3 regions of the Methylosinus sp. DMC45 genome follow, and region 2 is predicted to be linked to each of the others. Evidence: predicted binding sites of a transcription regulator. Region 2 holds the regulator's gene; each other region holds the start of a gene.
The links. Region 2 encodes LexA, which represses DNA repair genes until DNA is damaged. Its sites were predicted from a motif close to TGTTCNNNNTGTGTTCNG; they were not measured.
Positions count from the first base shown of each region.

Region 1: the regulator LexA is predicted to act here: its motif matches at 658-675, upstream of recA (recombinase RecA).
Region 3: the regulator LexA is predicted to act here: its motif matches at 2,939-2,956, upstream of ACT53T_RS14585 (PA0069 family radical SAM protein).

Region 1 is NZ_JBQUZK010000036.1:162,407-172,269, reverse strand. Features, by position in the region: gene pyrE (orotate phosphoribosyltransferase) at 1-507, opposite strand, end outside; gene recA (recombinase RecA) at 817-1,896, shown strand; gene alaS (alanine--tRNA ligase) at 2,129-4,795, shown strand; gene ACT53T_RS10315 (cyclic nucleotide-gated ion channel) at 4,792-6,045, shown strand; gene ACT53T_RS10310 (universal stress protein) at 6,112-6,540, shown strand; gene ACT53T_RS10305 (hypothetical protein) at 6,629-7,108, opposite strand; gene ACT53T_RS10300 (Spy/CpxP family protein refolding chaperone) at 7,226-7,723, opposite strand; gene ACT53T_RS10295 (transglutaminase-like cysteine peptidase) at 8,152-8,748, shown strand; gene ACT53T_RS10290 (gamma carbonic anhydrase family protein) at 8,792-9,319, opposite strand; gene ACT53T_RS10285 (hypothetical protein) at 9,506-9,863, shown strand, end outside.
Region 2 is NZ_JBQUZK010000038.1:35,560-45,422, reverse strand. Features, by position in the region: gene ACT53T_RS10900 (LLM class flavin-dependent oxidoreductase) at 230-1,228, shown strand; gene ACT53T_RS10895 (hypothetical protein) at 1,280-2,098, opposite strand; gene lexA (transcriptional repressor LexA) at 2,284-2,988, shown strand; gene ACT53T_RS10885 (AsmA family protein) at 3,228-5,108, shown strand; gene ACT53T_RS10880 (ABC transporter permease subunit) at 5,115-5,909, opposite strand; gene ACT53T_RS10875 (ABC transporter permease) at 5,906-6,823, opposite strand; gene ACT53T_RS10870 (ABC transporter ATP-binding protein) at 6,820-7,893, opposite strand; gene ACT53T_RS10865 (class I SAM-dependent methyltransferase) at 7,990-8,700, opposite strand; gene ACT53T_RS10860 (DNA polymerase III subunit chi) at 8,682-9,149, opposite strand; gene xth (exodeoxyribonuclease III) at 9,187-9,863, opposite strand, start outside.
Region 3 is NZ_JBQUZK010000046.1:141,944-151,806, forward strand. Features, by position in the region: gene scpA (methylmalonyl-CoA mutase) at 1-1,172, shown strand, start outside; gene ACT53T_RS14580 (ATP-binding protein) at 1,265-2,764, opposite strand; gene ACT53T_RS14585 (PA0069 family radical SAM protein) at 3,134-4,315, shown strand; gene ACT53T_RS14590 (ribonuclease HII) at 4,397-5,029, shown strand; gene ACT53T_RS14595 (DNA methyltransferase) at 5,185-6,357, shown strand; gene ACT53T_RS14600 (cupin domain-containing protein) at 6,405-6,740, shown strand; gene ACT53T_RS14605 (xanthine dehydrogenase) at 6,910-7,779, shown strand; gene ACT53T_RS14610 (winged helix-turn-helix domain-containing protein) at 7,866-8,282, shown strand; gene ACT53T_RS14615 (TOBE domain-containing protein) at 8,197-8,685, opposite strand; gene ACT53T_RS14620 (hypothetical protein) at 8,822-9,142, opposite strand; gene ACT53T_RS14625 (hypothetical protein) at 9,421-9,863, shown strand, end outside.

The DNA of each region.
Region 1 (9,863 bases), on a different contig from region 2:
CACGACCAGCGCCCGCGTCGCTCTCGCCTGCGGGTGTTCCTCCGCCATGCCGGCGATGGCCTCCAATATAGAGCCGCCCGTGGTCGCCACATCGTCCACGATCAGCGCCTCCCCGTCCTTGGGCACATAGCCGTCGATGCGCTCCTTGGCGCCATGGCCCTTGGCCTCCTTGCGCACGAAAAAAGCCTCGACCGGCGCGCCTTTGGGAAAGCTCACCGCGGCGATGGCCGCCACCAGCGGCACGGCGCCCACGGCCAGCCCGCCGACGCCTCTTATCCCCTGCGCCTTCATATAATCGACGACGATATCGGCGATGAGATGCGCGCCTTCCGGCAGCATGGTCGTCTGGCGCAGCTGGAAGAGATAATTGCTCTTGCGGCCCGAGGAGAGCGTGAAATCGCCGCGCAGCAGCGAATGCGTGTCGATCAGCCGATGCAGCCGCGCCCAGCGCGGATCGGCGGGGTCGATAACGGCGTCGGGACGGGAAGGCGCGCGCGTGTCGCTCATGGGCTGTCGAAACTCCGCTGTCGATCATGAGAAATAGGCCGGGGGCCGGCTGCGGTCCCTTACGCCCAGGAACTCGCGGACTTCAAGCCGGTTCCATTCCTCGGCTCGCGCCCGGCCCGCGCCCAGCCGGGCTGCGCGGGAAAAATCACCGAGAACAAAAAAAGAACTTGGCGAAGAGAACAAATGCGATACAATCTGCCCATCCGATCTTCGCCTTCGCTTCTGATCCAATCATCACAAGTCTTTCGCCCCGGGGCCGCATCTCGCGTTGCGCCCGCCGCCCGACCCGTGCCAGAAGGAATCATCGCCGTGAGCCAAGCCAATCTCCGCCTCGTGGAAGGAACATCCGTGGACAAGACCAAGGCGCTGGACGCCGCTTTGTCGCAGATCGAGCGGGCCTTCGGTAAAGGCTCGATCATGCGGCTCGGCAAGAATCAGAAAGCCGTGGAGATCGAGACGATCTCGACCGGCTCGCTCGGGCTCGATATCGCGCTCGGCGTCGGCGGCATGCCGCGCGGACGTATCGTGGAGATCTATGGGCCGGAATCTTCGGGCAAGACCACTCTGGCGCTGCATGTGATCGCCGAGGCGCAGAAGAAGGGCGGCGTCTGCGCCTTCGTCGACGCCGAGCATGCGCTCGATCCGGTCTACGCCCGCAAGCTCGGCGTCAATCTCGAGGAGCTGCTGATCTCTCAGCCCGACACGGGCGAGCAGGCGCTGGAGATCACCGACACGCTCGTGCGCTCCGGCGCGGTCGACGTTCTCATCATCGATTCGGTCGCGGCCCTGACGCCGCGCGCCGAGATCGAGGGCGAGATGGGCGAGGTGCAGCCCGGCTTGCAGGCGCGCCTGATGAGCCAGGCGCTGCGCAAGCTCACCGCCTCCATCTCGCGCTCCAACACGCTCGTCATCTTCATCAATCAGATCCGCATGAAGATCGGCGTCATGTATGGCTCGCCGGAGACGACCACGGGCGGCAACGCCTTGAAGTTCTACGCCTCTGTGCGCCTCGACATTCGTCGCATCGGCTCCATCAAGGACCGCGACGAGGTCACCGGCAATCAGACCCGCGTGAAGGTGGTCAAGAATAAGGTGGCGCCGCCGTTCAAGCAGGTCGAGTTCGACATCATGTATGGCGAGGGCGTCTCCAAGGTCGGCGAGCTCATCGATCTCGGCGTGAAGGCCGGCGTCGTCGAGAAATCCGGCGCCTGGTTCTCCTATGACAGTCAGCGCCTCGGCCAGGGCCGCGAGAACGCCAAGACCTTCCTCAAGCAGAACAAAGAAGCGGCCGAGCGGATCGAGCAGGCGATCCGCGAGAATTCCGGCCTCATCGCCGAGCGCATTCTCGACGCCGGCGGCGAGGGTGAGGGCGAGGGCGCCGAGGACTGATCGCAGACGGCGAACGCCCACCCTCCCCTTCAGGGGGAGGGTGGGGTCACGGCGCGAAGACTCTCCGAAGCGTCATCCCCTTCCGCGATCGGCGCCGCCTGTTCCACTTCGCGGACAAATGCTCTAGAAGGGCTCGGTTCGCGCCGGGCCTTTTCCTTTTCCCAGCGACGGTTACGGCCGAGCGCGCGTTCGATGGCATTTCGAGCCGAACAAGCGGGCGACAAGAACCGATATGAGTGGCGTCAACCAGATCCGTTCGACCTTCCTCGACTATTTCTCGCGCAATGGACACGAGAAGGTCGCCTCCTCGCCGCTCGTCCCGCAGAACGACCCCACGCTGATGTTCACCAACGCCGGCATGGTGCAGTTCAAGAATGTCTTCACCGGCTTCGAGAAGCGCCATTACACGCGCGCCACCACGGCGCAAAAATGCATGCGCGCCGGCGGCAAGCACAATGATCTCGACAATGTCGGCTATACGGCGCGGCATCTGACCTTTTTCGAGATGCTCGGCAATTTCTCCTTCGGCGATTATTTCAAGGAAGGCGCGATCGAGCTCGCCTGGAACTTCGTCTCCCGCGAGCTGGCCCTCCCGCGCGAAAAGCTGCTGGTCACCGTCTATCACGACGATGACGAGGCGTTTTCGCTGTGGAAAAAGATCGCCGGCTTCTCCGACGATCGCATCATCCGCATCCCCACGGCGGATAATTTCTGGAGCATGGGCGACGTCGGCCCCTGCGGCCCCTGCTCGGAGATCTTCTTCGATCAGGGCGAAAGCGTCGCCGGCGGTCCGCCCGGCAGCCCGGAAGAGGACGGCGATCGGTTCCTGGAATTCTGGAACCTCGTCTTCATGCAATATGAGCAGACCGCGCCCGGCGAGCGCGCGCCCTTGCCGCGTCCCTCCATCGACACGGGCATGGGCCTCGAGCGAATCGCCGCGCTGCTGCAGGGCGTGCAATCGGTCTTCGAGATCGATCTTTTTCGCCGACTCATCGGCGCCGTGGCCGACGCCACCAGCGTCGATTCCGCCGGCCCGCAGGCGGCGAGCCACCGTGTCATCGCCGATCATCTGCGCGCCTCGGCCTTTCTCGTCGCCGATGGCGTGACGCCGTCGAATGAGGGCCGTGGCTATGTGCTGCGCCGAATCATGCGTCGCGCCATGCGCCATGCCCAGCTTCTGGGCGCCGCCGAGCCATTGATGCATCGCCTCGTCGGCGAGCTGGTCTCCGAGATGGGCCTCGCCTATCCCGAGCTGACCCGCGCCGAAAGCCTCATTCGCGACACGCTGCTGACCGAGGAGACGCGCTTTCGCCAGACTCTCGTGCGCGGCCTCTCCATCCTCGACGAGGAGAGCGCCTCGCTCACGGCCGGCGCGAGCTTTTCCGGCGAGACCGCCTTCAAGCTCTACGACACTTACGGCTTTCCGCTCGATCTCACCGAGGATGCGCTGCGCCCGCGCGGCATCGTCGTCGACAAGGCCGCTTTCGAGACCGCCATGGAGCGCCAGCGCGCCGAGGCCCGCAAGGCCTGGGCCGGCTCCGGCGAGACCGCGACCGAGGCCGTCTGGTTCGCGCTCGAGGAACGTCTCGGCGCGACTGAGTTCCTCGGCTATGAGCGGGAGAAGGCCGAGGGGCAGATCGTCGCCCTTCTGCACGACGGCGCGGAGACCTTCCGGCTCGAGACCGGCGCACGCGGCGCCGTGCTGCTCAATCAGACGCCTTTCTACGCCGAATCCGGCGGCCAGATCGGCGATATCGGCGTGATGCGCGCCAAGGGCGTGCGTTTTCGCGTCACCGGCACGCAAAAGAAGGTTCACGGCCTCTTCGTTCATGAGGGCGTGGTGGAGGAGGGCGCGCTCACGCCCGGTCTCGCGCTCGAGCTCGAGGTCGAGCACGTCCGCCGCAACGCCGTGCGCGCCAATCATTCGGCGACGCATATTCTGCATGAGGCTCTGCGCCGCGTGCTCGGCGATCATGTCGCGCAGAAGGGCTCGCTCGTCGCGCCGGACCGGCTGCGCTTCGACTTTACGCATCCCAAGCCGCTGAGCGAGGAAGAGATCGCCGCCGTCGAGCAGATCGCCAATGAGGTGGTGCAGGACAACGCCCCGGTCGAGACGCGGCTGATGGGTCAGGACGAGGCCATTCGCTCCGGCGCCCGCGCGCTGTTCGGCGAGAAATACGGCGATGAGGTGCGCGTCGTCGCCATGGGCCATGCGCCCATCGACGCCGATCGCGCCTTTTCGGTCGAGCTCTGCGGCGGCACGCATGTGCGCCGCACTGGCGACATCGGCCTCATCAGCATCGTCTCGCAGGGCGCGGTTGCCTCCGGCGTGCGCCGCATCGAGGCCAAGACGGCGGAAGGCGCCCGCGCGCAGCTCGTCTCCGAGGCCAAGGCGCTGCGCGAGATCGCGACTCTTGTCCGCGCGTCCGTCGAGGACGCGCCCGCCCGGCTCGCGAGCCTCATAGAAGAGCGCAAGACTCTGGAGCGCGAGCTCGCCGACGCCAAGCGCAAGCTGGCCATGGGCGGCGGCGGCAATGGCGCGGCGGAGCCCGTTCGAGACGTCGCAGGAATCAAGCTCTTCGCCAAGGCGGTCAGCGGCATAGACGCCAAAGACCTGAAATCGCTCGTCGACGAGGCCAAGAAGACGATCGGCTCCGGCGTCGTCGCCATCGCCAACGCCTCGGCCGACGGCAAGGCCGGCGTGGTCGTCGGCGTGACCGCCGATCTCACGGCGCGCTACAGCGCCATCGATCTGGTGCGCGTCGCCTCGGAGAAGCTCGGCGGCAAGGGCGGCGGCGGCCGGCCCGATCTCGCTCAGGCCGGTGGGCCGGACGCCACCGCGCTGGAGGCGGCGCTGGCGGCGATCGAGGAGACGCTGCGGGTCACGGCGGCGCAGTGAGCGAGGAGGGCGCCGCGATCGAGGAGGCGCCGTTCGGCCTCCGCCGCCGCGTCCATATTCTGCTCGACAGCGGCGGCGTCGGCGACCGCGCCGCTCAAATCATCCATGGCGCGCTGATGGCGCTGGTCATTCTCTCCGTCGGCGCGGTGATCCTCGAATCCGATCCCGATAACGCCGCGCGATATGGCGCGCTGTTTCGCGCGGTCGAATATGTCGCCGTCGCCGCCTTCAGCGTCGAATATGCGCTGCGCATCTGGAGCGCGCCCGACCATGCGCTCTATGCGGCGATGCGCCCGGCGCAGGCGCGCATCGCCTTCGTCAGCTCGGTCTCCGCGATCGTCGACCTCATCGCCATCGCGCCTTTCTATCTCTCCGTCCTCGTCGCCGCCGATCTGCGCATCCTCTTGTTCCTGCGACTCGCGCGCTTCTTCAAGCTGGCGCGCTACTCGCCGGGCATACGCTCCATCTTCGCCGTGCTGGAGGCCGAGCGCAAAGCGCTCGCGGCCTCCGGCATCGTGCTGTTCGGCGTCGTTCTGTTCATGGCGACCGCCATGCATATCGCCGAGCATGACGCGCAGCCGGAGGCGTTCCGCTCCATTCCCGCCGCGATGTGGTGGGCGATCCAGACCATTGCGACGGTCGGCTATGGCGATGTGGTGCCGCATACGCCGGCGGGGCGCATCATCGCCGCGATCTCCATGGTGATGGGCTTCGTCATGCTCGGCCTGCCGGTCGGCATCGTCGCCACCGCTTTCGCGGAGGAGATTCATCGGCGCGAATTCGTCGTCACCTGGAGCATGGTGGCCAAGGCGCCGCTGTTCGCCGCGCTCGACGCATCGGCGATCGCCGAGATCATGCGTTATCTGCGCGCGCAATCCCTGCCGGCAGGCGCGCTGGTCGTGCGCCGCGGCGAGCCGGCGCATTCCATGTATTTCATCGCCGCCGGCGAGGTGGAGGTGGAGCTGCCGAGCGGGCCGACGCGGCTCGGCGAGGGGCAGTTCTTCGGCGAGATCGCGCTGCTGCGCAAGACGCGCCGCACCGCCAATGTGCGCGCCGCGACGCCCATAAAGCTGCTGATACTCGATGCTTTCGATCTCCATGTTTTCACGCAGCGCAATCCTGAGATCGGACGCCATATAGAGGCGGTCGCGGCGCGCCGCTCGGAGTTTCGGCCCGTGGTCCGCGAAGGCGATCTCGCCGAGGCGGAAATCGACGGGCGCGACCTTCCGCCGCGCGAGGATGGCCCATGAAGCCGACGTGGCGCCCCTGACAAAGCCGGCGCGCGCGGCTTAGATCGATGAGAGGAGGGAGCGCTCATGCATGAGAAAATCCTCATTCCGCTCGATTTGACCGAGCCGGACCTCACGCGCCTCGCGCTGGACGAGGCGCTCGCCCTCGCCAAGGGCTCGCCGCAGCCCAAGCTTCGGCTCATCAATGTGCAATCTCTGGTGCCTGTCGCCTTCATCGACTACATCCCGCCGAATTTCGACGAGGAGCTGCGCACCTCGGCGGAGCAGGAGCTCGCCGATGTCGCGGCCAAGATCGACTATCCCAAGAATCTGGTGACGACTGTGGTGCGCTTCGGCGCGATCTATCCCGAGGTGCTGGCGGAGGCGGAGGAGTGGGGAGCCGATCTCATCGTGCTCGGCTCGCACCGGCCGGCCATGTCCACCTATCTGCTCGGCTCCAACGCCAAGACCATCGTCCGCCACGCCAAATGCTCCGTGCTGGTCGTGCGGCGATAAAACAACGAGATGCAGCGCCCCCGTTTCGATCCGAACCGAGGGCGCTAGACGTTCCCACTTCGCTCGAAAACACTCTCGAGCGGAGCGCTCAATCCTTGTGCTCTCGCTTGGCGCGGACCCGCTCGCGGACGCATTCGCGTATGAAGACGCGCTGGTTTGCGCGTTCTATCCCGCGCGCGGCCGCCTCTTGCCGGCATTGCTGCCGCTCGACGCGCGTCGACACGCGGCCAAAATAGCAGCGCCCCAAAAAGGCTTCACGCTCCGGCCCGACGAGGTTGCGCTCATTGGCGCGCCCCTGGCAGGCGTGGCGGATGCGCCTCGCCTCGAATTTGGTGAGCCGCTTGCGCACGGGGGCCGGCGCCGGCTGCGCCGATTTGCCGGCGAGGGCCGGCGGCGGCGGGGCGGCGGGAGCCGGCGCGGGCTCCAGCGCCGGCGGCTTGTCCGCGCCATTGGCGGCGAAGGCCGGCGAGGCCGAGGTCACCGAAAGGGCGCAGATCAGCAGGCCCCAAAGTCCGACGGCGACGCGGAGCGCGGGGCGGGCGCTCGGGGCGAGCGAAACGGATGTCATTTTCTTGTCTCGCGGGCGAAGGGCAGAATGACGAGCTTTGTCTTCGTGGGCGGATAGACGATTTTTATCGTTCGAGCGAGCCGGCGCGCGCATGTTCATGGTCCTCGGCGCGGGCCATCAGCCGTTCCGGTCCGGGCGGAGACCGCGGCGGCGGAAAAGATCATGCGCGCCGAGCACGTCGCGGGGCAGCACGTGATCGGCTATGCGGCGCTGCTCGTCGGAGAGCGAGGCGAAGAAGCTGCTCTCGGCGTCGGCGAGGGCGCGCAAATTCTCCACATGTCGGCTCAGCCGATCGGCGCGAGCGCGAAGCGGCGCGCCGGGGTCGCGGGGGGCGCCGTCGCGATTGCGGTCGATCGCCGCGGCGACGATGGCGGCGTCGCGATCTTGAACCAGGGCGTGCAGCTGCTGCGCGAAGGCGGAGAACAGCCGCTCCTGCTCGCCGGAGAGGCGCAGGGCGAGACGCCATTCGTCCATATGGCTCTCGAGCGGACTACGCCTGGCGACGAACGGGTTCTCCGCCGCGCGATTGAGCGGCTCGGCGATCGGCGCATCTGTGACGACGAAGGCCATGAGGCTCACCGCGAGAGCGATAGCGAAGCGCAGCAACATCGTCATAGAACCCCGATGGAATCTCGGAACCCGATGGAAACTCGACCGAGGTCCCTACGCCGCCTTTGAGACGGAACCATGGCCGCCGCCGTAATTTCGTCGCTCGTCGTCGCCGCGGCAAGCCCGTTAACGACGATTCCGGGGCTCATGTTAACGAATCGGCCCGTCAGGGGCAAAAACGCCTATGGAGGGCCTCGGCCGCGCCGCCGCGCTTGGGCGAGAACAGCGCGTGATTCCAGCGATCTATGGAAAATACCTCGAAATTTGGCCTATTTCGGTCATCTCTTGGTATACTTACAAAAATTGTCGTCAAATCTAAATGGATTGGCTGAAAAACTGAGCTATCGACTTACAGAGCGAGCAAAACAATAAAACTAATCTCGTCTCCACATCGGGAGACGACGAAGATGTTGGGTAGAGTAGCGAGAGTGACGATGAGCGCGGCGCTGGCCGGCGCGATCTCCCTCTGGGGGGCGGCGCCCGGCCGGGCGGCCTCGGAGCATCTGCTTTATGCGGCGCTGGGGCCGGAGACCAGCGTGCCCTATGGCTGGCTGGATTTTTGTCATCGCTATCGCGGCGAATGCGCCGCCGAGGCCTCTGCCGGGCCGCGCGACATCGATCTCACCGCCAAAGCCTATAAGGACATTCAGCGCGTCAACGCCCATGTCAATCATGCGATCGAGCCGGTCTCGGACATGGATCATTGGGGCGTCGTCGACCGCTGGGACTATCCCACCGACGGCAAGGGCGATTGCGAGGATTATGCGCTGATGAAGCGCCGCTTGCTGATAGAGCTCGGCTATCCGCGCGGCGCTCTGCTGATGACGGTGGTGAAGGAGAAGAATGGCGACGGCCATGCGATATTGACGGTCAGGACCAATCGCGGCGAGTTCGTCCTCGACAATATGAACGATGCGGTGCGGCCCTGGACCAACACGCCCTATCGCTTCGTCAAGCGGCAGTCGCAGCTCGACCAGAATGTCTGGGTCGCAGTCGACGATCCCAACGTCCCGCTGTTCGCCGCGCGCTGAGCCCGGCGCTCGGCGCGCCCTTCGGCAGGGCGCGCCGCGACGGTCAGATCGCCTCCAGCCCTTTGGCGTAGCGCTCGGCGTTCTCGACATAATGCTTCGCCGATTCGAGATTGCGGGCGAGCGCGCCTTCGTCCAGCGTGCGCACGACGCGCGCCGGCGCGCCGACGATCAGGCTGTTGTCGGGGAATTCCTTATTCTCCGTGACCAGCGCATTGGCGCCGACGAGGCAGTTGCGGCCGATCTTCGCGCCATTGAGTATGGTCGCGCCCATGCCGATCAGGCTGGCCTCGCCGATGAGGCAGCTGTGCAGAATGACGCCATGGCCGATAGTGCAATCGGCGCCGATGACGAGCGGAAAGCCCATATCGGTGTGGAGCACGCTATTGTCCTGAATATTGCTGCGCGCGCCGACTGTGATCCATTCGTTGTCCCCGCGCAGCACGCAGCCGAACCAGATGTTGGCGTCCTCCTCGAGCTGCACGCGGCCGATGACATGAGCGTCGGGCGCGACCCAGAAGCGGCCGGAGGCCGGGACGCGCGGCGCGACGCCGTCGAGCTTGTAGAGAGGCATGGGTCAGGTCTCCGGCGCCCCTCTTCGCGACGGCCTCGGAGCGAGGCGCGGGGGGCGTTCGCCGACCTTCTAGAGTCTTTGACGAAAAGAGGGAACCGCGCGCGTCGGCTGTCGGGCCGCGCGCGCCGCGGGGCTGAATCGGCTAAGCTCGGGCGAATCGGCTTTGCTCCTCTGTCTTCTGAGATCATGCGTCTCTTTCTCGTCGCTCTGCTTTTGGCTCTGCTCGTCGCGGCGGGCTATCGCTTCACGCGCAAGACCGATGCGGCCGAGCCGGCCATTGTCGCCGCCAGCCTCGGCGACGCCCGCTTCGCCTATGCGCCCGCCTATGCGCGCGACGATTCGACGCGCTATGGCGGCGCGCCGGACCGCCTCTCCTTCATCGCCGTCGCGCCAGATTTCGGGCCGCCGCAAAAGCCGAGCGCCGATCCGCGCCGGCGCGCCGCGGAGGAGGTCGATCCGATGCGCGTCTTCGTCACGCTGGCGCCGCGCGAGGAGGCGCTCGACCCGGCCGAGCGTCCCTCGCGCCTCTATGCGCGCTTTCTGG
Region 2 (9,863 bases):
ACGATCGATCAATATGTTTTTCTCGTCGCTTTATTTGATTTCTCTATTATGACGCCCATCCGCCGGATTGGACGAGAGCTTTCTAGGGGCCGACCGAAATTCCCGCGCGACGCCAATGTTTTTGCGCTTGCGGGCGGGCTTGCGCGTCCATATCCTGTATTACGATATGTAACTGCCGTATATAGCCAAGGCGCGCAAGGACGGCGGCGCGCATTCCGAGGCCTTCGCCATGCGGTTCGGCGTCTTCTCCACTTACGAAAACCCGCAGCAGGATTTCGCGCGTTGCTTCGAGACGCAGACGCGCCTCGTGCGCCATGCCGAGGCGCTCGGCTTCGAGGAGGCCTGGGTCGCCGAGCATCATTTCGAGCCGGACGCCGCCTGCCCCTCCATTCTCACGCTTCTCTCCTATCTCGCCGGCGTGACGAGCACGATACGCCTCGGCTCGGCGGCGGTGCTGCTCGCCTTCCGCAATCCCATTCAGGTGGCGGAGGATGTCGCCACCATCGACCTTCTCTCCAAGGGGCGGTTCGATTTCGGCGTGGCGCGCGGCGGGCCGTTCGAATTGCAGAATCGCCATTTCGGCGCCGGCAAGGATTCGACGCGGGAGATGACTCTGGAGGCGCTCGGCCTCGTCAACCGCCTGCTCTATGAAGACAAAGTGACTTTCACCGGCGCGCATTACGAGGCCAATGGCCTCAGCCTCACGCCGCGCCCGCTGCAAAAGCCCATCCCCACCTATCTCGCCACCACGACGCCGGGGGCGATTCGCTACGCCGCGCGCAATGGCCATGGCGTGATGGCCGGCCCGCCTTTCCCCATAGAGCAGATAAAAGAGACCTTGCGCATCTATCGCGAGGCTGCGGGACCGGAGGGCGATCCGCGCTTCACCATGGCGCGCTTCTATTTCGCCGCTCCCCGCCGCGAGCAGGCGCTGGCCGAGGCCGTTCCCTTCCTCTCCCGCTTCGCCGAGCGCATGCGCGGCAATTTCGCCCGCCAGGACGGCGCCGCGCCGGCCTCGCTGACGGAGGAGGGGCTGCTGCAACGCTCGCTGATCGGCGATTTCGACGAGGTGGCGGAGAAGATCGCCGCCTATCGCGAGGAGACCGACGCGCGGGCGATATTGCTGAAGCCGATCTCCCGCGACCCGGAGAAGAATTTGCGCTCGCTAGAGGATTTCGCGCGCCATGTGCGGCCGATTCTGGGGGTGGAGGCGGCGGCGGCGCAGTAGAGGTGGCGATCGACGAACCAGCTTTGCGCTCGATGTTTTACGATCTGCTGATTACGGAGTGGAAAGACCAGGAGGCGAGCCCGTAGTTTCGAGTACGTCGGGTAATGCTGATAGCATGGCGCCCACGACGCTCCTTGCGATGCCTATAATGCTGATGGCTTCCTCAACGGATAAAATTACCTCCGGGTGGATCAGCGGGTTTCTATGGAGTTTGGTCATCTGTTTTAGTGCTTCTACCACTTTTGCGTCACCGAGCTGTCGTTTCTCTAGCTCTGCTGCAAAATTACCCAATGTTTGTAATGATGGTCTCGGCTCATCTTTAGATACTGCATCCCAATATCTGCGCACAACGCATTCAGTTGCACGAAAAATGTGAAATCCGCAAGCAGTAGGCAATTCAAAAGCAAGAGATTTTCCAGCTTCCATTAAATCTTTTTCCGCGTCTGGCGCTTTTTGTGATATCGAAATTGGAAAAATGCATTTCCCATTGAATATTAGTTTATCAATATCGTAGCCTTCTTTTGGCGTGGCTATGTATATTGGCAAAACACCGAGGTCGGCCATAAATGCGGTAATGAAGTCTTTTTTCTTATTTATTATTTGATTGGAGGCGTATTCGTCTGGAAGTTCATTTTTATCAATTATTTTCTTGATTACTTCTTCGATGCATTCAAGTAGTTGATTCGCAAGAGACGATGACGACTTAAAATGATGCATGTAAAAACTTTGGCTGTACAATTGAATTATCTTTGTCTGCGCGGCGAATAGCACAAGTAAGGTATTTGAATGGTTCTCTATTCCTTGGAGGCTATCAAGATTGTCGATTGTTTTCACAGACTCGACTATCCACGGCGCAGAAATACGAATCAAGGCAACAACTCCTTTTGCACGAAAGCGCCCTCAGGGTATCGTGGCTACATTCGCCGTTCAAGCGCTCCCTTGCGGAACGCACCGAGAACGCCTATCCTCCCGTTCATGATTTGTTTATGAACCCGCGGCATCATGCTCGGGTTCGGACGTGGCGCGACGCGGGCAGGCGGCGCCGGGGGGCTTCCATGCTGACCAAGAAACAGAGCGATCTGCTGCGCTTCATCCATGAGCGCCTGAAGGAGACCGGCGTGCCGCCCTCCTTCGACGAGATGAAGGACGCGCTCGATCTGCGCTCCAAATCCGGCATTCACAGGCTCATTCTCGCGCTCGAGGAGCGCGGATTCATTCGCCGCCTGCCCAATCGCGCCCGCGCGCTCGAGGTGCTGCGCCTCCCCGAATCGGCGACGCCCCGCGTCGCCGCGCGCGGCGGCAAATTCTCGCCCTCGGTCATAGAGGGCGCGCTCGGCCGCGTGCGGCCCGTCCCCGCCGGCGAGCCTGAGTCCGATCAGCAGGTGGCGATTCCGGTCATGGGCCGCATCGCCGCCGGCACGCCCATTTCCGCTCTGCAGAATCGCAGCCACACCATCAGCCTGTCGCCGGATATGCTCGGCGGCGGCGAGCATTTCGCGCTCGAGGTGCGCGGCGATTCGATGATCGAGGCCGGCATTCTCGACGGCGACGTCGTCGTGGTGAAGAAGCAGGACAGCGCCGACACCGGCGATATCGTCGTCGCCCTCATCGACGAGGAGGAGGCGACATTGAAGCGCCTGCGCAAGCGCGGCGCCTCCATAGCGCTGGAGGCCGCCAATCCGGCCTATGAGACGCGCATTTTCGGGCCGGATCGCGTCCGCATCCAGGGGCGTCTGGTCAGCCTTCTGCGCAAATACTGAGAGCCGCGCGCCGCCACGATCTCGCCGCCCTTTGCCGCCATGGTCCGGCCTCGCGCGCTTTTGGCGCGCGGGCCTTTTCGCGTAGCGGCCGAGCGATTAAGGCATGTTGTTTCGTGTCGCGCCTTCGCCGAGGGCGCGCGCTGCGTCGCCAGCGGCCCGCGGCCGCCCCGCTTTTTTTCATGGACGATGGAATGTCGCACTCGACTGGCCCGATGCGCGAAATCGAAGGATCGAAGCCCTTGGGCCAAAGCCGCCGCCTGTCTCTCCCGCGCCTGCCGCGCCGCTGGCTGATCGCTCTTTGCGCCGTCGCCGCAGTGGCGCTCGGCGCGGCCCTCGCGCCCTGGACCTTCTCGACCAATGCGCTGCTCGAGGAGATTTCCGGCCAGCTCAACGCCTCCTCTGGCCTGTTCATCGCCGCCAAGGGCCGCTCGACCTTCTCGCTGCTGCCGCGCCCGCACATCACCATAGACAGCATCGCCTTCGCCGATCCCACCGCGGCGCTGACCATCGAGGCGGACAGGCTGCACGGCAATGTGCTGCTGCTGCCGCTGCTCGCCGGCCGTTTGGAAATCGCCGATATCGAGCTCATCCGCCCGTCGATAGAGGTCGATCTCGATCGCAAGCCGATGAGCACGGCCGGCGCCGCCGTGCGCGCCGCGGCGGCGCGGCCCTCGACGCCAGCGGCCGAGAAGGCCGATCGCGCCCGGCTCGGCGGCGTCTCCATCGTCTCCGGCGTGGCGAGGCTCAAATATTCGGGCGGCGAGGAGACGCTGCAGGACATCGACGCGACGCTCGACTGGCGCACCGTCGGCTCGCCGGCGACGCTCGACGCCGCTTTCTCCTGGGGCGGCGAGCGGCCGCGCGCCATGCTCTGGGTGCTGAAGCCCGGCGCGCTGCTGCGCGGCGAGCAGACGCCGGTTACGGTGCGGCTCGATTCGGACAGCGTGCGGCTGGAGGCGGAGGGCTTCGGCCAGCTCGGCGCCAAACCGCGCTATATGGGGCGGATCACCGCCTCCTCGCCCTCGCTGCGCCATGCGCTCGGCCTCGCCAAGGTGAGCGCGCCGCTGCCCGGCCCGTTCGAGAATGTGCAGCTCTCCGCCAAGGCCAGCGTCGGCCTGCGCGATTTCCAGCTCTCCGATGTGAAGCTCTCGGCCGACGACAATGAGTTCGAGGGCACATTCGCGCTGCGCCACGAGGGCGACAAGCCCATCGTCCATGCGACGCTCGCCAGCAATTTCGTGTCGCTGAAGCCGATGATCGCCGATCTGCCGGCGCTCTCCGGCGCCGACGGCCAATGGAGCCGCGACGCTTTCGCCTTGCCGGATATTCAGGACGCCGATGTCGATCTGCGCCTTTCGGCGACGCGCGCCCGCATCCTGCGGCTGAACCTCGAGGACGCCGCTCTGTCGCTGCTGCTGCGCGGGGGCCGGCTCGAGGTCGCGCTCGCGGAGGCGCAGGCCTATAAGGGGACGGTGAAGGGCCGCGCCACTTTCGCCGCCAATGCGGCAGGCGCGCTGGAATTCCACGGCAATGCGCAGCTGACCGGCGTCGACGCCGGCGCGCTCGCCTGGGACCTCGCCGCGCGGCCCGATCTCGGCGGCGCGCTGGACGCCAATTTCGCGCTCGACGCCACCGGCGACAGCGTCGCGCAGATCATGCGCGATCTCGACGGCCGCGCCACCCTCACGCTGAGCGAGGGCGAGGTCGGCGGCATAGATCTCGAGCGCGCGCTGCGCCGCATCGACAAGCGGCCCTTGTCGAGCGCGATGGACATTCGCTCCGGCCATTCGCTGGTGGATCGCGCCAGCGCCACCATCAAGATCGTCAAGGGAACGGCCAATATCGAGGACGGGCAGGCGCATGGGCCGGGCTTCGCGCTGGCCTTCGCCGGCCTAACGCGCATCCCCGAGCGCAGCCTCGCGATGAAGGCGCAGGCCAATGAGGCCGACGCCGCCGGCAAGCCGCGCGAGAAGGGCGTGCAGATCGGCTTCGATCTCTCCGGCCCCTGGGACGATCCCGTCTTCGCGCCGGACGCCGCCGCGCTGATCAAGCGCTCCGGCGCCGCCGCGCCGCTGCTGCCGCGCGTGGAGCCGGAGGCGGGCGCGACGAAGGAGCGGTGAGGGGCCTCATCCAGCCCCGCCGCCCTTCGCGCGTCCGCGCGTGAGCAGCGCGGATAGGCCGAGCGCGATGGCGACGAAGCCGAGCAGCAGCGTCGAAATGGCGTTGACCTCCGGCGAGACGCCGAGCCGCACTTGCGAATAGATGCGCATCGGCAAGGTGGTGGCGCCGGGGCCGGTGGTGAAGCTCGCGATGACGAGATCGTCGAGCGAGATGATGAAGGCGAGAAGATAGGCGCTGACGACAGAGGGCGCGATCAGCGGCAGAGTGACGAGCGCGAAAGCGCGAACCGGCGTCGCGCCGAGATCCATCGCCGCCTCCTCCAGCGTGCGGTCGCAGCCTTTCAGCGCGGCGTGGATCATCACTGTCGCGAAGCACATCGTAAACGACGCATGCGCCAGCACCAGCGTGAAGAATCCGCGCTCGACGCCGAAGGCGACGAAGACCAGCAGCAGGCCGAGGCCGAGCACCACTTCCGGCATCACCAGAGGCGCATAGATGGAGCCCGCGAAGAGCGTGCGCGAGCGGAAGCCGCCGAAGCGCGCCAGCGCCAGCGCGGCCAGCAATCCGTTGAGCGTCGCGATCAGCGCCGAGAGCGCCGCGGCGGCGAGGCTGATCTCAGCTGCGCGAAGCATCTGCTCGTCATGGAGCAGGGCGGCGTACCATTTGGTCGAGAAGCCGCCCCACACCGTCACCAGCCGCGAGGCGTTGAAGCTCATCGTCGCCAATATGGCGATCGGCCCATAGAGAAAGCCGAAGCCGAGAAGGAGCGCGGCGAGGCGCAGAAGACGCGCGCCGCTCATCGCTCGCCCTCGCGCAATTGCGCGCGCTCATAGAGAAGTATGGGAACGAGCAGCAGAGCCAGCAGCGCCACCGCCGCGGCGGAGGCCGCCGGCCAATCGCGATTGGCGAAGAAATCATTCCAGAGCGTGCGGCCGATCATCAGAGTGTCGGAGCCGCCGAGCAGATCGGGAATGACGAATTCGCCGACCGAGGGAATGAAGACGAGCAGCGCGCCGGCGACGATCCCGCGGCGCGACAGCGGCAGGGTGACATGCAGAAAGACTTGCAAAGGCGTCGCGCCGAGATCGGCGGCGGCTTCGCGCAGCGACGCGTCTTGCCCCTCGATCGCCGCATAGAGCGGCAGCAGCATGAAGGGCAGATAAGAATAGACGATGCCGACGACCACTGCGCCGCTGGTCGCGAACATCGGGACCGGCGCGTCGATGAGGCCGAGCGCCATCAATGCATGATTGATGATCCCTTCGTCTTTCAGCAGCGTGATCCAGGCGTAGACGCGGATCAGAAAGCTCGTCCAGAAAGGCGCGACGGCGAAGCCGATGAGAATGGTGCGCCAGCCGCGCGGCGCGCGCGCTATGGCGAGCGCGAAAGGATAGGCGATAACTAGGCAGATCAGCGTCGCGGCGCCGGCTATGGTCAGCGAGGAGAGATAGGAGTCGAGATAGAGCGAATCCTCTGCGAGGCCGCGATAGGCGTCGAGGCCGAGCTGCGAGAGCTTCTCGAAAAAGCCGGCGACGCTCGCGCCGTCGAAGACGGGCTCATAGGGCGGTCGCGTCTGCGCCGGATGCGACAGCGAGATTTTGACGATCAGCGCGAAAGGCGCGAGGAAGAACAGCGCGATCCAGGCGTAGGGCGCGGCGATGACGAGCATCTCGCCGCGCGTGAGCCTGCGTCTTTTGCCGCCCTCCGGCATCATTCGCTCGCGAAAATGCGCCCGGCTTCGGGCGCGATGGAGATGCGCGCCGCATCGCCGACGCTGAATGGCGCGCCGCTGTTCGCGCCGCGCGAGACGCGCAAGGCCTCGCCGCCTGGGAGGCGCAGACGAAAATGCGTCGTCTCGCCGCGAAAGGCGACGTCCTCCACCACGCCGTCCAAGATCTCGCCGTCCAAGCCTGTGCTCGCCTCTGTCGCCTGCGCGATGGCGATACGCTCCGGCCGCACGGCGAGCACGGCTTTCGCGCCTTGCGAGAGGCCGCGGCCTTCCGCCGGCAGGCGGCCGCAGGGGCCGACGAAGGCGCCATTCTCGATGCGCCCCTCGAGGAAATTCATCTGGCCGATGAAGCCGGCGACGAAGCGCGTCGCGGGGCGCTCATAGACCTCTGTCGGCGCGCCGATCTGCTCTATGCGGCCGGCGCGCATCACGGCGATGCGATCGGCCATCACGAGCGCCTCGTCCTGATCGTGTGTGACGACGACGAAGCTCGTCTTCAGCCTGCGTTGGATTTCCTTGATCTGAAATTGCGTTTCCTCGCGCAATTGCCGATCGAGCGCGCCCAAAGGCTCGTCGAGCAGCAGCAGCCGCGGACCGGGCGCGAGGGCTCTCGCGAGCGCGACGCGCTGGCGCTGGCCGCCGGAGAGAAGGTCAGGTCGGCGCGTCTCGACGCCCTCGAGCCGTACGATCTGCAAGAGCTCGGCGACGCGGGCGGCGATCTCCGCTTTGCCCTTGCCCTGGCGGCGCAGGCCGAAGGCGATGTTCTCGAACACCGAGAGATGCGGAAACAGCGCGTAAGATTGGAACATGAGATTGACCGGGCGCCGATGCGGCGGCGCGCCGCTCACATCGGCGCCGCCGATCTCGATGCGGCCGGCGTCCAATGTCTCGAAGCCGGCGACGAGGCGCATCAGCGTGGTCTTGCCGCAGCCGGAGGGGCCGAGCAGAGCGAAGAATTCGCCGGCGCCGACCTCGAGCGACACATCCTCGAGCGCCGCGATCGCGCCGAAGCGCTTGGACGCGCCTTTGATCGAGAGTAGCGGCGCGTCGGTCATTTTGCTCCCGTCCTGCGATCGCCGTGTAGCGAGCCTGAAGGCTCGCGGTCCGGGCGCGCGCTCTTGGACCGCGAGCCTTCAGGCTCGCCGATCCCGTCAGCCGTCCCGGCGGAAGGCCGCGCGCCAATGGCGGACCATGGCGTTCGTCGCGGGAATATCCTCGAGCGTCTCGCAACGCAAGCCGCCGACGGCGAGCGCCTCCATGCGGCTCGGCGGCAGCGGCCAGGGCGGGCCGCCCACCTCCTGGCCCTCGTCGCGGGCGCGGGCGATGACGAGCAGCGTTCCGCCCGGCGCGACCAGGCTGGCGAGCGCCTGCGCCGCCGCATCCAGCAGCGTGTCGGGCAGGGCTTGCAGCGTGTAGCATTCATGGACGAGATCGAAGCCGCCGCGCCATGCCTCCGGCGCGGCGAAGAGATCGGCGGCGCGATAATCGACGGCGCTCTGCGGAAAGCGGCGCTTCGCCCAGGCGACGGCCTCCTCCACGATATCGAAAGCGGTCACGCGCGCGCCGGCGGCGGCGAGCGCCTCGGCGTTGTCGCCGAGACCGCAGCCGATATCGAGCGCGCGCAACCCGTCGAGGCGCCGGGTCGCGAGCCAGTCGGCGAGCAGCGGATGCGGCGCGAGATGCGCCCAGGGCACGCCGGCGGCGTCGCCTTCCGCGAGACGATAAACGGCCTCGAACCAATCCTTGCGCTGTGGATCGGCCGCGACGCCGCCAGCCGTCTTGTGTGGGTCGATCTCGTCGAGACGGGCTCGCGCAGCGGCGCGGCGCGCGAAAAACTCCTCCGTCACGCCTGTTTCTCCCATTTGCCTTCCTCGCTCTGGCGCCAGTAGGAGAGCGTGTGGCCTTCCGTCTTCAGCTGCCGCCATTGCGCGCGCGCGGCCTGCACCGCCGCCTCGTCATTGCCGTCGAACATGAGTATGGCGCGCTCTTCCGGCGCGCTCGCAGGGTCGGCGAGCACGGGGGAAAGCTCCGCATTTTCCACGAAGAAGCGGACATGGGCGTGATTGGGATTGTCGCGGCCGATGGTCAGGAAGATCGGCTGCGTCTCGGGATCGTCGTCCTTGGCCGAGCCATGCGGCAGAAAGCTCTCCCCCGCATAGGACCAGAGCAGATCGTCGAGCGCCTCCAGCCGCCGCGCGCTGGTCGCCTGCACCACGACGCGCCAGTCGCGCGCCAGCGACAGCTCGAGCAGCTTGGGCAGAGCGCTCTCCAACGGGAGGCGCTGGAGATGGTAGAACCAGACGTCCGTCATGGCGTGAGCTTCCATGCGTTGCGCGTGATGATGGGCGTCATTCCAGCTCGCATCTTATCGGCACATGGTCGGAGGGCTTGGCGCCGGCGCGCAATTCCTTGTCGATGGTCACGCTCTGCAAGCGATCGGCGGCCTGCGGCGAGAGCAGAAGATGGTCGATGCGAATGCCATTGTTCTTCTGCCAGGCGCCGGCCTGATAATCCCAGAATGTGTAGAGCCCGGCGGCGTCGGTGGAGGCGCGCAGCGCCTCCGTATAGCCGAGGTTCAGCAGCTCCTGGAATTTGGCGCGCGTCTGCGGCAGGAACAGCGCGTCGCCGGCCCAGGCCTTGGGGTCGTGGACGTCGCCCGCCGCCGGAATGACATTGTAGTCGCCGGCCAGAACCACCGGCTCCTCCAGCGCCAGAAGGCTCGCCGCATGGGCGATGAGGCAGTCCATGAAGGCGAGCTTATAGGCATATTTCTCCGTGTCCGGCGGATTGCCATTGGGCAGATAGATGCTGGCGACGCGCAGGGCGCCATGATCGGTGGAGACCACGGCCTCTATGTAGCGCGCCTGCGGATCATGCTCGAATTTCGGCAGGCCGCGCACCACCTCTATCGGCGTCTTGGAGAGAATGGCGACGCCGTTGAATGTCTTCTGCCCATGCGTCTCGACATTATAGCCGAGGTCCTCGATCTCGGCGCGCGGGAAGGCCTTGTCCTCGCATTTGATCT
Region 3 (9,863 bases), on a different contig from region 2:
ACGTCAACGCCATCCGCACCAGCGTCGAGGCGATGGCGGCGACGCAAGGCCATACGCAATCGCTGCACACAAATGCGCTGGACGAGGCGCTGGCGCTGCCGACCGACTTCTCCGCGCGCATCGCCCGCAACACCCAAATTGTCTTGCAGGAGGAGAGCGGGACCACGCGCATCATCGATCCTTGGGGCGGCTCCTTCTATGTGGAGAAGCTGACCGCCGAGCTGGCCGAGGCGGCGTGGAAGCATATCGAGGAGATCGAGAGCCTCGGCGGCATGGCCAAGGCGATCGCCGCCGGCCTGCCGAAGCAGCGCATCGAGGAAGTCGCCGCCAAGACGCAGGCGCGCATCGACACGGGACAGCAGGTCGTCGTCGGCGTGAATAAGTTCCGCCCCGACAATGACGTCGCGCCGGATGTGCTGAAGGTCGACAATTCCGCCGTGCGCGCCGCGCAGATCGCCAAGCTCCAGCGCCTGCGCGCCGAGCGTGACGAGGCCAAGACGCAAGCCGCGCTCGACGCGCTGACGGAAGGCGCTAAGGGCGACGGCAATCTGCTGGCGCTGGCCATAGAGGCCGCGCGCGCCAAGGCCAGCGTCGGCGAAATCTCCTATGCGCTCGAGAAAGTCTTCGACCGCCATAAGCCCAAGGCCAATGTGATCTCCGGCGTCTATGCGCGCGAGGCCGGCGCCGATTGCGACAAGGTCGCGCGCGTGCGCGGCATGACGGCGGCCTTCGCCGAGAATGAAAAGCGCAAGCCGAAGATCCTCGTCGCCAAGCTCGGCCAGGACGGCCATGATCGCGGCCAGAAGGTCATCGCCTCCGCCTTCACGGATTTGGGCTTCGAGGTGGTGATCGGCGATCTCTTCGCGACGCCGGAAGAAGTGGCCAAGCGCGCCGCGGAAGAGAAGGTGCATATCGTCGGCGTGAACACGATGACCGCCGGCCATCTCGCTCTGACGCCGGAATTGCGCGACGCGCTGAAGGCGGCCGGACGCGAGGAGGTGATGATGGTCGTCGGCGGCGTCATTCCCGAGCAGGATTTCCAGGCGCTCTATGACGCCGGCGCCGCCGCGATCTTCCCGCCCGGCACCAATATTCCAGAGGCCGCCGAGAAAGTGCTGCAAGAGCTGAACGTCCGCCTCGGCTATGCGCAGCGGGAGACAGTTCGGCAATAGGTTCATCGAGCGAGCCTGAAGGCTCGCGGTCCAGGGAGCGCTTTGGACCGCGAGCCTTCAGGCTCGCATCAATTTCTACACTCTGAATTTTGTCAGCCCGAGGCCGCCTCTGCGGCCGGATCGCCGGGCTCGGTCTCCCAAGCGACGCCGGGAATGGCGACGATGCGCCAGCCGCGCTGGTCGAGACGGCAGACGATCGCTTGCCGCTCCTCCATATAGGCGAGCAGCCGCCGCGCCCGCCCCGGCGAACGCGTGCCATAGGCGCTGGCGACATCGGCGTCGGAAGGGCAGGGGCGGCGGTCGAAGGCCGCGCGCGCCAGCGACAGAAAAACGCCCTGCATATCCTCCGGCAGCGCGCCGGCCATTGCGAGAACCTCGGCCCAGGGCGAATCCTCGGATTCGGCTTCGGCGAGCTCTATGCCGGCATGGGCCACGGCGAGGCGACGGCGGAAGGCGGGCAGGCTCAAGGGCTCGCCGCCGATGCGGCGAATCCGGCAGCGCACCAGAAAATCCTGATAGAGCACCGCAATGGTGCGGAAATTGGCGTCGCTGTCGCTCAAAATCTCGCGCAGCGCCGAATCGATCGCGGCCTGTCGCTGCTCGGGTGAAATGCTCGGCGGCGGCTCGGCGGCGGGCGGCGCCGGCGGCGCGCTGCGGGCGAGCCGCGCCAGCACATCGGCGGTCGGCGCGGGCGGCGGCGGCCGGCGCGGCGTCTCGAAACGCGCTTCATTGGCGCCGGGCGTGAAAATGAGATGCGCGTCGTCGGCGCCGGCCTCCGGCAGCGGCAGCAGCCGCGGGCTGACATTGCGCGCGGAAGTCTCCACCGGGCCGATGCGCACGGGCAGCGGGCGGCGCGCCATGGCCGGGCCGAGCGCGACGAAATTGCCGCTCTGCAAATCGCGGAACATTTCCGCCTGCCGCCGCTCCATGCCGAGCAGATCGGCGGCGCGCGCCATGTCTATGTCGAGAAAGGTGCGTCCCATGAGAAAATTGGACGCTTCCGCCGCGACATTCTTGGCGAGCTTGGCGAGCCGCTGCGTGGCGATGACGCCGGCGAGACCGCGCTTGCGGCCGCGGCACATCAGATTGGTCATGGCGCCGAGCGAGGCCTTGCGCGCCTCGTCCGACACTTCGCCGGCGACGGCGGGCGCGAAGAGCTGCGCCTCGTCGACCACGACGAGCAGCGGATACCATTGGTCGCGCTCGGCGTCGAAGAGCCCGCCGAGAAAAGCGGCGGCGGCGTGCATCTGCTGCTCGGCGTCCAGCCCCTCGAGATCGAGCACGACAGAGACGCGGTGCTGGCGCGCCCGCGCGGCGATGCGCGTGAGATCGGCGATGCCGCAGCGGGCGTCCACCACCACATGGCCGTAGCGCTCGGCCAGCGTGACGAAATCGCCCTCGGGATCGATGATCGCCTGCTGCACCCAGGGCGCGCTCTGCTCCAGCAGGCGGCGCAGCAGATGCGATTTGCCGGAGCCGGAATTGCCCTGCACCAGAAGGCGGGTCGCCAGCAGCTCCTCGAGATCGAGCGTCGCGACGCCGCCATCGGCGCGGGTCCCGAGATCGATGGAAACCTTGGCGGGCGCCGTCATCTCGGCGCCGCTCCGGCCGTGAAGGAGGGAAGGATCATGGCGCGGACTTAAACATCGATTCGCGCCGCGCGTTCAACCGCGCCGCTGCGCCTGTGGACAAGAGCGCGCCCGGCGAGGTTTCTCTCCGCCTCGCGCTTTGTGATCGGCTGCGTCGGCGCTTGACACGGCCCAAAGTGTTCCGTATGTGTTCTCTTGTTCGTCAAATGTTCCTAGCGTGCGTAAACAAGTCCCCTAGAGTTGTAAGTAGCTGCGTCGCATCGAGGCTCGCGGTCGCGAGGCGCCCCAGTGTCGCGCATGGGCGTCTCGCGCCGCGAGCCGAAGCGAGACCGGCGAGACGCCGGCCGCAGAGCCGGCAAGGAGATCATCGCCATGGCGAGCTCGGCCAAACGTCTGATCGAGAAATCGGAGAAGAGCGACTGGCGCCGGGCGGCGCAGCTGAGCCGCGAGGCGATCGGCGCGGTCGTGAATTTTTCCAGCGAGGAGCGTCCGATCGTCGATCCGGCGCGGCGGCGCGGACGCGGCGCGCTCTCCAATGAGAGCGGGCGTTTCGAGCGCGAGCGGCGCGTCGAGACCGACGACGGATGGAATGGGCTGGAAGAGCTCGCCGAGTTTCACACCAATGTCCATGCCGAGCGGGCGAAGACGATCATCACGCGCAACGACTCGCCGGATATTTCCTTCGATCGCTCCATCAATCCCTATCGCGGCTGCGAGCATGGCTGCGTCTATTGCTATGCGCGTCCCAGCCACGCCTATATGGGCCTTTCGCCGGGCCTCGACTTCGAGACGGAGATTTTCGTCAAGGAAGGCGCGGCGCAATTGCTCGAGCGCGAATTGTCGGCGCGCAATTATTCGCCCAAGACCATCGCCATCGGCGCCAACACCGATCCCTATCAGCCGCTCGAGAAGCGCTATCGCGTCACCCGCGGCCTGCTCGAGGTGGCGAGCCGCGCCGATCATCCGATCGGCATAGTGACGAAATCCTCTCTGGTCGTTCGCGACATCGACATTCTCGCGCCCATGGCGCGCAAGGGGCTGGTCAAGGTCGCGATCTCGATGACGACGCTCGATCCGGCCTTGGCGCGGGCGATGGAGCCGCGCGCCGCCTCGCCGGAGCGGCGGCTCGCCACGATCGAGCGGCTGGCCGAGGCGGGAATTCCGGTCGCCGTTCTGGTCGCGCCGATCATTCCGGCGATCAATGACGCCGAGATCGAGACCATATTGACGCGCGCCCATGCCGCCGGCGCGCGCGAGGCCGGCTATGTGATGCTGCGGCTGCCGCTCGAGCTGCGCGAATTGTTCAGCGAATGGCTCGTCACCCATTTTCCGGCCAAGGCCCGGCATGTGCTCTCGCTGGTGCGCTCGGCGCGCGACGGCAAGCTCTACGATCCTTCCTTCGACAAGCGCATGAGCGGCGACGGCCCTTACGCCTGGATGATCGGCCGTCGTTTCGAGCTGGCGGCGCAGCGTCTCGGCTTCTCCCGCACGCGGCTGCGCGCCGATCTGTTCCGGCCGCCGCGCAGCGACGCCGAGCAGCTGAGCCTTTTTTAAAAAAAGGCGCGCCGGGGCTGATTGCTCCGGCTCCGCCGCTGTGTTTGTTTCAGCCGCCCTTTTTCGACGAGCCGAGCGAGCATGCCTCCCCATTTTTTCACCGAGACGCGCGTCCTGCGCGGCGGCGCTCGACCCATCGCCGGCGTCGACGAGGTCGGGCGCGGGCCGTTGGCCGGCCCGGTCGCGGCCGCGGCCGTGATTCTCGATCCAGATCGGCTGCCGGATGGCGTCGACGATTCGAAAGCTCTGTCCGCCAAGGCGCGGGACGCCGCCTTCGAGCGAATCGTCTCCAGCGCGCTGGCCATCGGCGTCGCTTTCGCCAGCGTCGAGGAGATCGATCGGCTGAACATTCGCCGCGCCGCGCTGCTGGCCATGGCGCGCGCCGTCGCCGCGCTTCATATCGCGCCGGGCTTCGTGCTGGTCGACGGCCGCGACCTGCCCGAGCTCGCCTGTCCGGGCGAGGCGATCGTGAAAGGAGACGCGCTCTCTCTTTCTATCGCCGCCGCGTCGATTGTCGCCAAGGTCGCCCGCGACAGCCAGATGCGCCGCCTCGCCCGGCTCTATCCCCATTACGGATTCGAGACCAACGCCGGCTATGGCACGCGCGAGCATCTCGCCGCCCTCGAAGCCCATGGGCCGACGCCCTTTCACCGCATGAGCTTCGCGCCGCTGCGGGAGCCGCGCGCGCCGCGCCGCGAGGCCGCCGCCCTCTGACCGCCTGTCATGAGCGTTCGTAAATATCTGGTGAAAATGGAATTTCTTAACGAAGGCGTGCGGAAAAGAGACAGCCGCGCACGGGCTTTCTAAACCCGGCTTTTACCGCGATCGGGCATTGTTCGCATCGTTGGTTGCGTAGCCGGTGATTGTTCATGAGTAGCGCGCGCGTCGGGGCGGCCCGCCCCAAGTCCCAGATAAAGGTCTCGCGTACTGGGACGTCGAATTACGGGTCGCCTCGCGCGATGTCGCGTAACGAGGTCGTCGTCGGCGACAGCGTCGAGGTCATGCTCGGCCTGCCGGAGGCGAGCGTCGATCTCGTTTTCGCCGACCCTCCTTACAATCTCCAGCTCGCCAATCGGCTCACCCGGCCGGATCAGAGCGTCGTCGACGCGGTCGACGATGACTGGGACAAATTCGCCGATTTCGCCGCTTATGACGCCTTCACCCGCGACTGGCTGGCGGCGGCCCGGCGGGCCATGAAGCCCAACGCCACTATTTTCGTCATCGGCTCCTATCACAATATATTCCGCGTCGGCGCGATCATGCAGGACCTCGGGTTCTGGATCCTGAACGACATCGTGTGGCGGAAGAACAATCCGATGCCGAATTTCCGCGGCCGTCGCTTCACCAATGCGCATGAGACGCTGATCTGGGCGGCGCGCGACGCTTCGGCGCGCAATTACACATTCCATTACGAGGCGCTGAAGGCCGGCAATGAGGATTGCCAGATGCGCTCGGACTGGCTGCTGCCGATCTGCTCGGGCGGCGAGCGTCTCAAGGATTCGAGCGGCCGCAAGACGCATCCGACGCAAAAACCCGAGGCGCTGCTCGCCCGCATCATGCTCGCCGCCACCAATCCCGGCGATTTGGTGCTCGATCCTTTCTTCGGCTCCGGCACCACGGGCGCGGCGGCGCGCCTGCTCGGCCGCGACTATCTCGGCATAGAGCGCGAGCCGGTCTACGCCGCCGCGGCGCGCGCGCGCATAGCGGCGATCTCGCCGCTGCCGGCCGAGGCCGTGGCGCCCGCGCCGTCCAAGCGCAATGAGCCGCGCATCGCTTTCGCCAGCGTCGTCGAGGCCGGCCTCGTCGCCCCCGGCGCGACGCTCACCGACGCCAAAGGACGCCACAAGGCGGTCGTGCGGGCCGATGGCGCTTTGTCGATCGGCCCCATCGTCGGCTCCATTCACAAGACAGGCGCCTTGGTGCAGGGCCTTCCCGCCTGCAATGGCTGGACCTTCTGGCATTTCGAATCGGGCGAGGGCCTCGCGCCGATCGATGATTTGCGCGCGGTCGCCCGCGCGCGTCTGCGCGACGCCGCGGAATAGTCGCGAGAGCGACGCCCCGCGGCGCGGCGCGAGCCGCGGGAAGACGCATGCGACTGAAAAATATTTTCGTCGATCTGCCGGAAAAGGCGGAGGAGGAGCAGTTTCTGCCGCTGCTCGCCGCTCCGAACATGCGCGTCGAGCGCATCGTCTCCTTCGGCCAGGCGAGCCCGCCCGGATTTTGGCACGATCAGGACGAGGCGGAATGGGTGATCCTGCTCGCCGGCTCGGCGGGGCTGCGCTTCGAGGGGCGTGACGAGGTGCTGACGCTCGCCCCCGGCGATTATCTCGAGATCGCGGCGCATCGCCGACATCGCGTCGAATGGACGGATGAGAGCTTGCCGACCGTCTGGCTCGCTGTCCATTTTCGCGCCGAGGGCGCCTGACGCTGCGACAAAAGGCTGAAAACCGTCACTGTTATATACGTGACAATATAGGTGCGCTTCCCGCCCGCCGTGTCGGAAAATTCCATAGAGCGTTGAAATAAAATCGGAAAATAAATGCCATAGCGCTGGCGCGCGGCTTGCTATCCCCTGGCGAGATCAGGAGTGAGCGATGCGCCCTCGACACGAATTCGAGACGCCGCGGCGAAAACGGCCGCTGGCTGTCATATTGGGAACGAATGAGATCGCCTCGGCGGTCGCCGTGCATATGAATCGGATCGGCTGGGCCTGCGTGCTGAGCCACGACGCCTTCCCGCCCGTCATCCGTCGTCAGATGGCCTTTCACGATTGCCTCTATGGCGAGCGCATCACGCTCGACGGGGTCGAGGCCGAGCGCGCCGATTCGACGATGGAGCTGGTGGAGATACTCGACTACACGACCAAGGTCGCGGTGACGCCGCTGCAGTTTCACGATCTCGCGGCGGTTCGCACGGCCCATGCGCTGGTCGATGCGCGCATGCAGAAATATCGCGCGACGCCGGATCTGCGGCATCTCGCCAAAGTCGCGGTGGGCCTCGGGCCGAACTTCGCCGTGGGCCGCAATTGCGACGTGGCGATCGAGACCAAGCCGTCGCAGGCCGGCCTCATCGTTCACGAGGGCGCGACCGAGCCGGCCGACCATGTGCCGAACCGCCTCGGCGATGTCGGCGAGGAGCGCTTCGTCTATTCGAGCAAGCCCGGCCTGTGGCATTCGGCGATCGATATCGGCGTCCGCGTGTTCAAGGATTTCGTCGTCGGCCATTTGGATGGCGAGCCGGTGACGGCGCCGCTGGATGGCGTGCTGCGCGGCGTCGTCCGCGACGGCCTCCAGATTCCGGCCGGGTGCAAGCTGCTGGAAATCGATCCGCGCGGCCGCTCGGCGAAATGGACCGGCATAGACGAGCGATCCGGGCTGGTCGCGAGCGCCGTGGGCCGCGCGATCCGCATCGAGCTCGCCAAGCGCGATGCGACGCCGGTCGAGGGGCCCTTCGTCGCCCACTGACAATCCTGTTGCCAATGTGACAGGATCGTCGTCTTTCAGCTATATTTTGTTCGATACAGATCGCGGCGTCGTGGAGGCGCGGAACGATGCGAACAGAAGTGGATGCGCCGCAGGTCGGCGTTATTTTGAAGCTGCCCAATGGCGGAGTTCTCGCTCCGGCCGATCTCGAGCTGATCGACGCGCTGCGCAAGGAACGCTCGATCATCGGCGCGAGCCGGGCGCTCGGCCTATCCTATCGCAAGTGCTGGCTGTCGGTGGATGCGCTCAATCGGACCTTCGAAAGTCCGGTGGTGGCGACCTTCCCCGGCCGGCGCGAGGGCGGGGCGGAGATCACGCCTTTCGGCGAGCGGCTGGTGGGCGTCTACCGTTCGATCGAGCGTCACGCGGCCAATTCGGCCAAGCGAACGCTGGACGAGATCATCGGCGCGCTCGACTGGTCCTATCAGAAGTCGGCCACTGACGCGGAAGCGGAGCCTCGTCGGGATCGAGCGTCCGGCCGCTGACGGCGACCGTCTTGATCATCGCCCAGGCCGAGAGTCCCTCGACCAGAGCGAGCCGCTCGACCGATTCATGCGTGATCAGCGCGTCCACATGGGCTCCGCCGAGCGAAAGCCGCGCGCGCGTGAAGGGCGGCGGCAGAAAATCCAGCTCGACAATGGCGCCGGGAAGGCGATTGAGTATGGAGACATCCATCGGCCGCGAGAGGGCGATGGAGACGTCGCGCGCGTCGATCTCCACCTCTATCGCGGTTCCCACGACGGCGTCGACCAGAGGCACGCGCAATTCCCCGCCGGCGAAAAGCAGCGTGGAGAGGCCGATGTCCGGGTCGTGCCGCAGCACGCGCGCCGGGAAAATCGAGACGTAATGGTGGGTCTGCGCAAAGAGCGGCGATGTCTTGTCCAGCATGATCGCCGAACTAGCGAGAAATGCGCCAATCTCACATTTTAGTGAGAAAAGCGGCCGTTTTGGCGCTGGAAAGGCGTTTTTGCGCGCTTTTTTGCTCTAGGGGCGGACGCCGCTCGGCGGCGCCCGCTTCGAAGGATCAGTTCGGGTTGCGAGCGGCGATCGCCTCATATTCCGCGCGGGTCAGGCGGAAATAGCCGCGGCCGCCGGCGCGCGTCTCGAACTTGGAGCCCGCGCGCTTGCACAGCAGCGTGAACCAGGCCTGCTTGTCGAGATGAGCGGGAAGGCCGTTGATTTCCCAGACAGTCGTATCGGGGCGGAAGCGCACCATGATGATGACGGCGTCGCCGACCGCGGTCGCGACGCTGGCGTCCTTTTCCACCGGCTCGACAGCCGCGGGAATATTCGCGACAACATGGCCGGCTTCGGTCGTGACGTCTGAAGAAACATTCGGTTGCACATCGTCCTCCATATTCGCCGGCTCGCGGCGTTCTCCGACTTGTCGGGCCGGCGACGGGCCGGCCGAGCCGGCGTCTCCGCCCGAGACGTTTCGTCCTATGCGAGCCGTATACCAAACTATATTGCAAAAGTTCCAGACTGGCGGTCCGCCCCTGCGGCATTCGGGCGCAGCGCGCCGAGGCGGCGCGCCTCGGTCCGGCTGGCGCCGATTTCGCGACAAAGGCCAGATTCTTGCTAGGGTCCACAATCCCTCTTCACCTCAGCCGAAGTGAGCCCGTCATGTCAGAGAGACATTCCTGCGTTCTCGTTCTCGGCATCGGCGAAACCGCATCCGCCATAGCGCGCGAGCTGTTCCTCGCCGATCATATCGTCGCCGTCCACGAGGCCGCTCCGCCGCCCGATCTCCGCCGCAAGATGACGTTTTCGGACGCTTGGTTCGACGGCTCCTGCGTTCTGGAGGGCGTGGAGGCGCGCCGCGCCGATCTCGTCGCCGAATTCATGCTCGGCCTGCGCAGCCGCATGTTCGTGCCGGTGCTGACGCATCCGCTCAACGAAATTCTCGAGCGCTGGCCCTGGGAGGTCGTCGTCGATGCGGAGATGAATCCGCGCAAGGACCCGTTCTCCGTCAAAAATCTCGCCGGCCTCACCATTGGCGTCGCGCCGGGCTCGATCCCCGGCGAGAGCTGCGATCTCGCCATAGACGCCTATGGCAAGGATCCGGG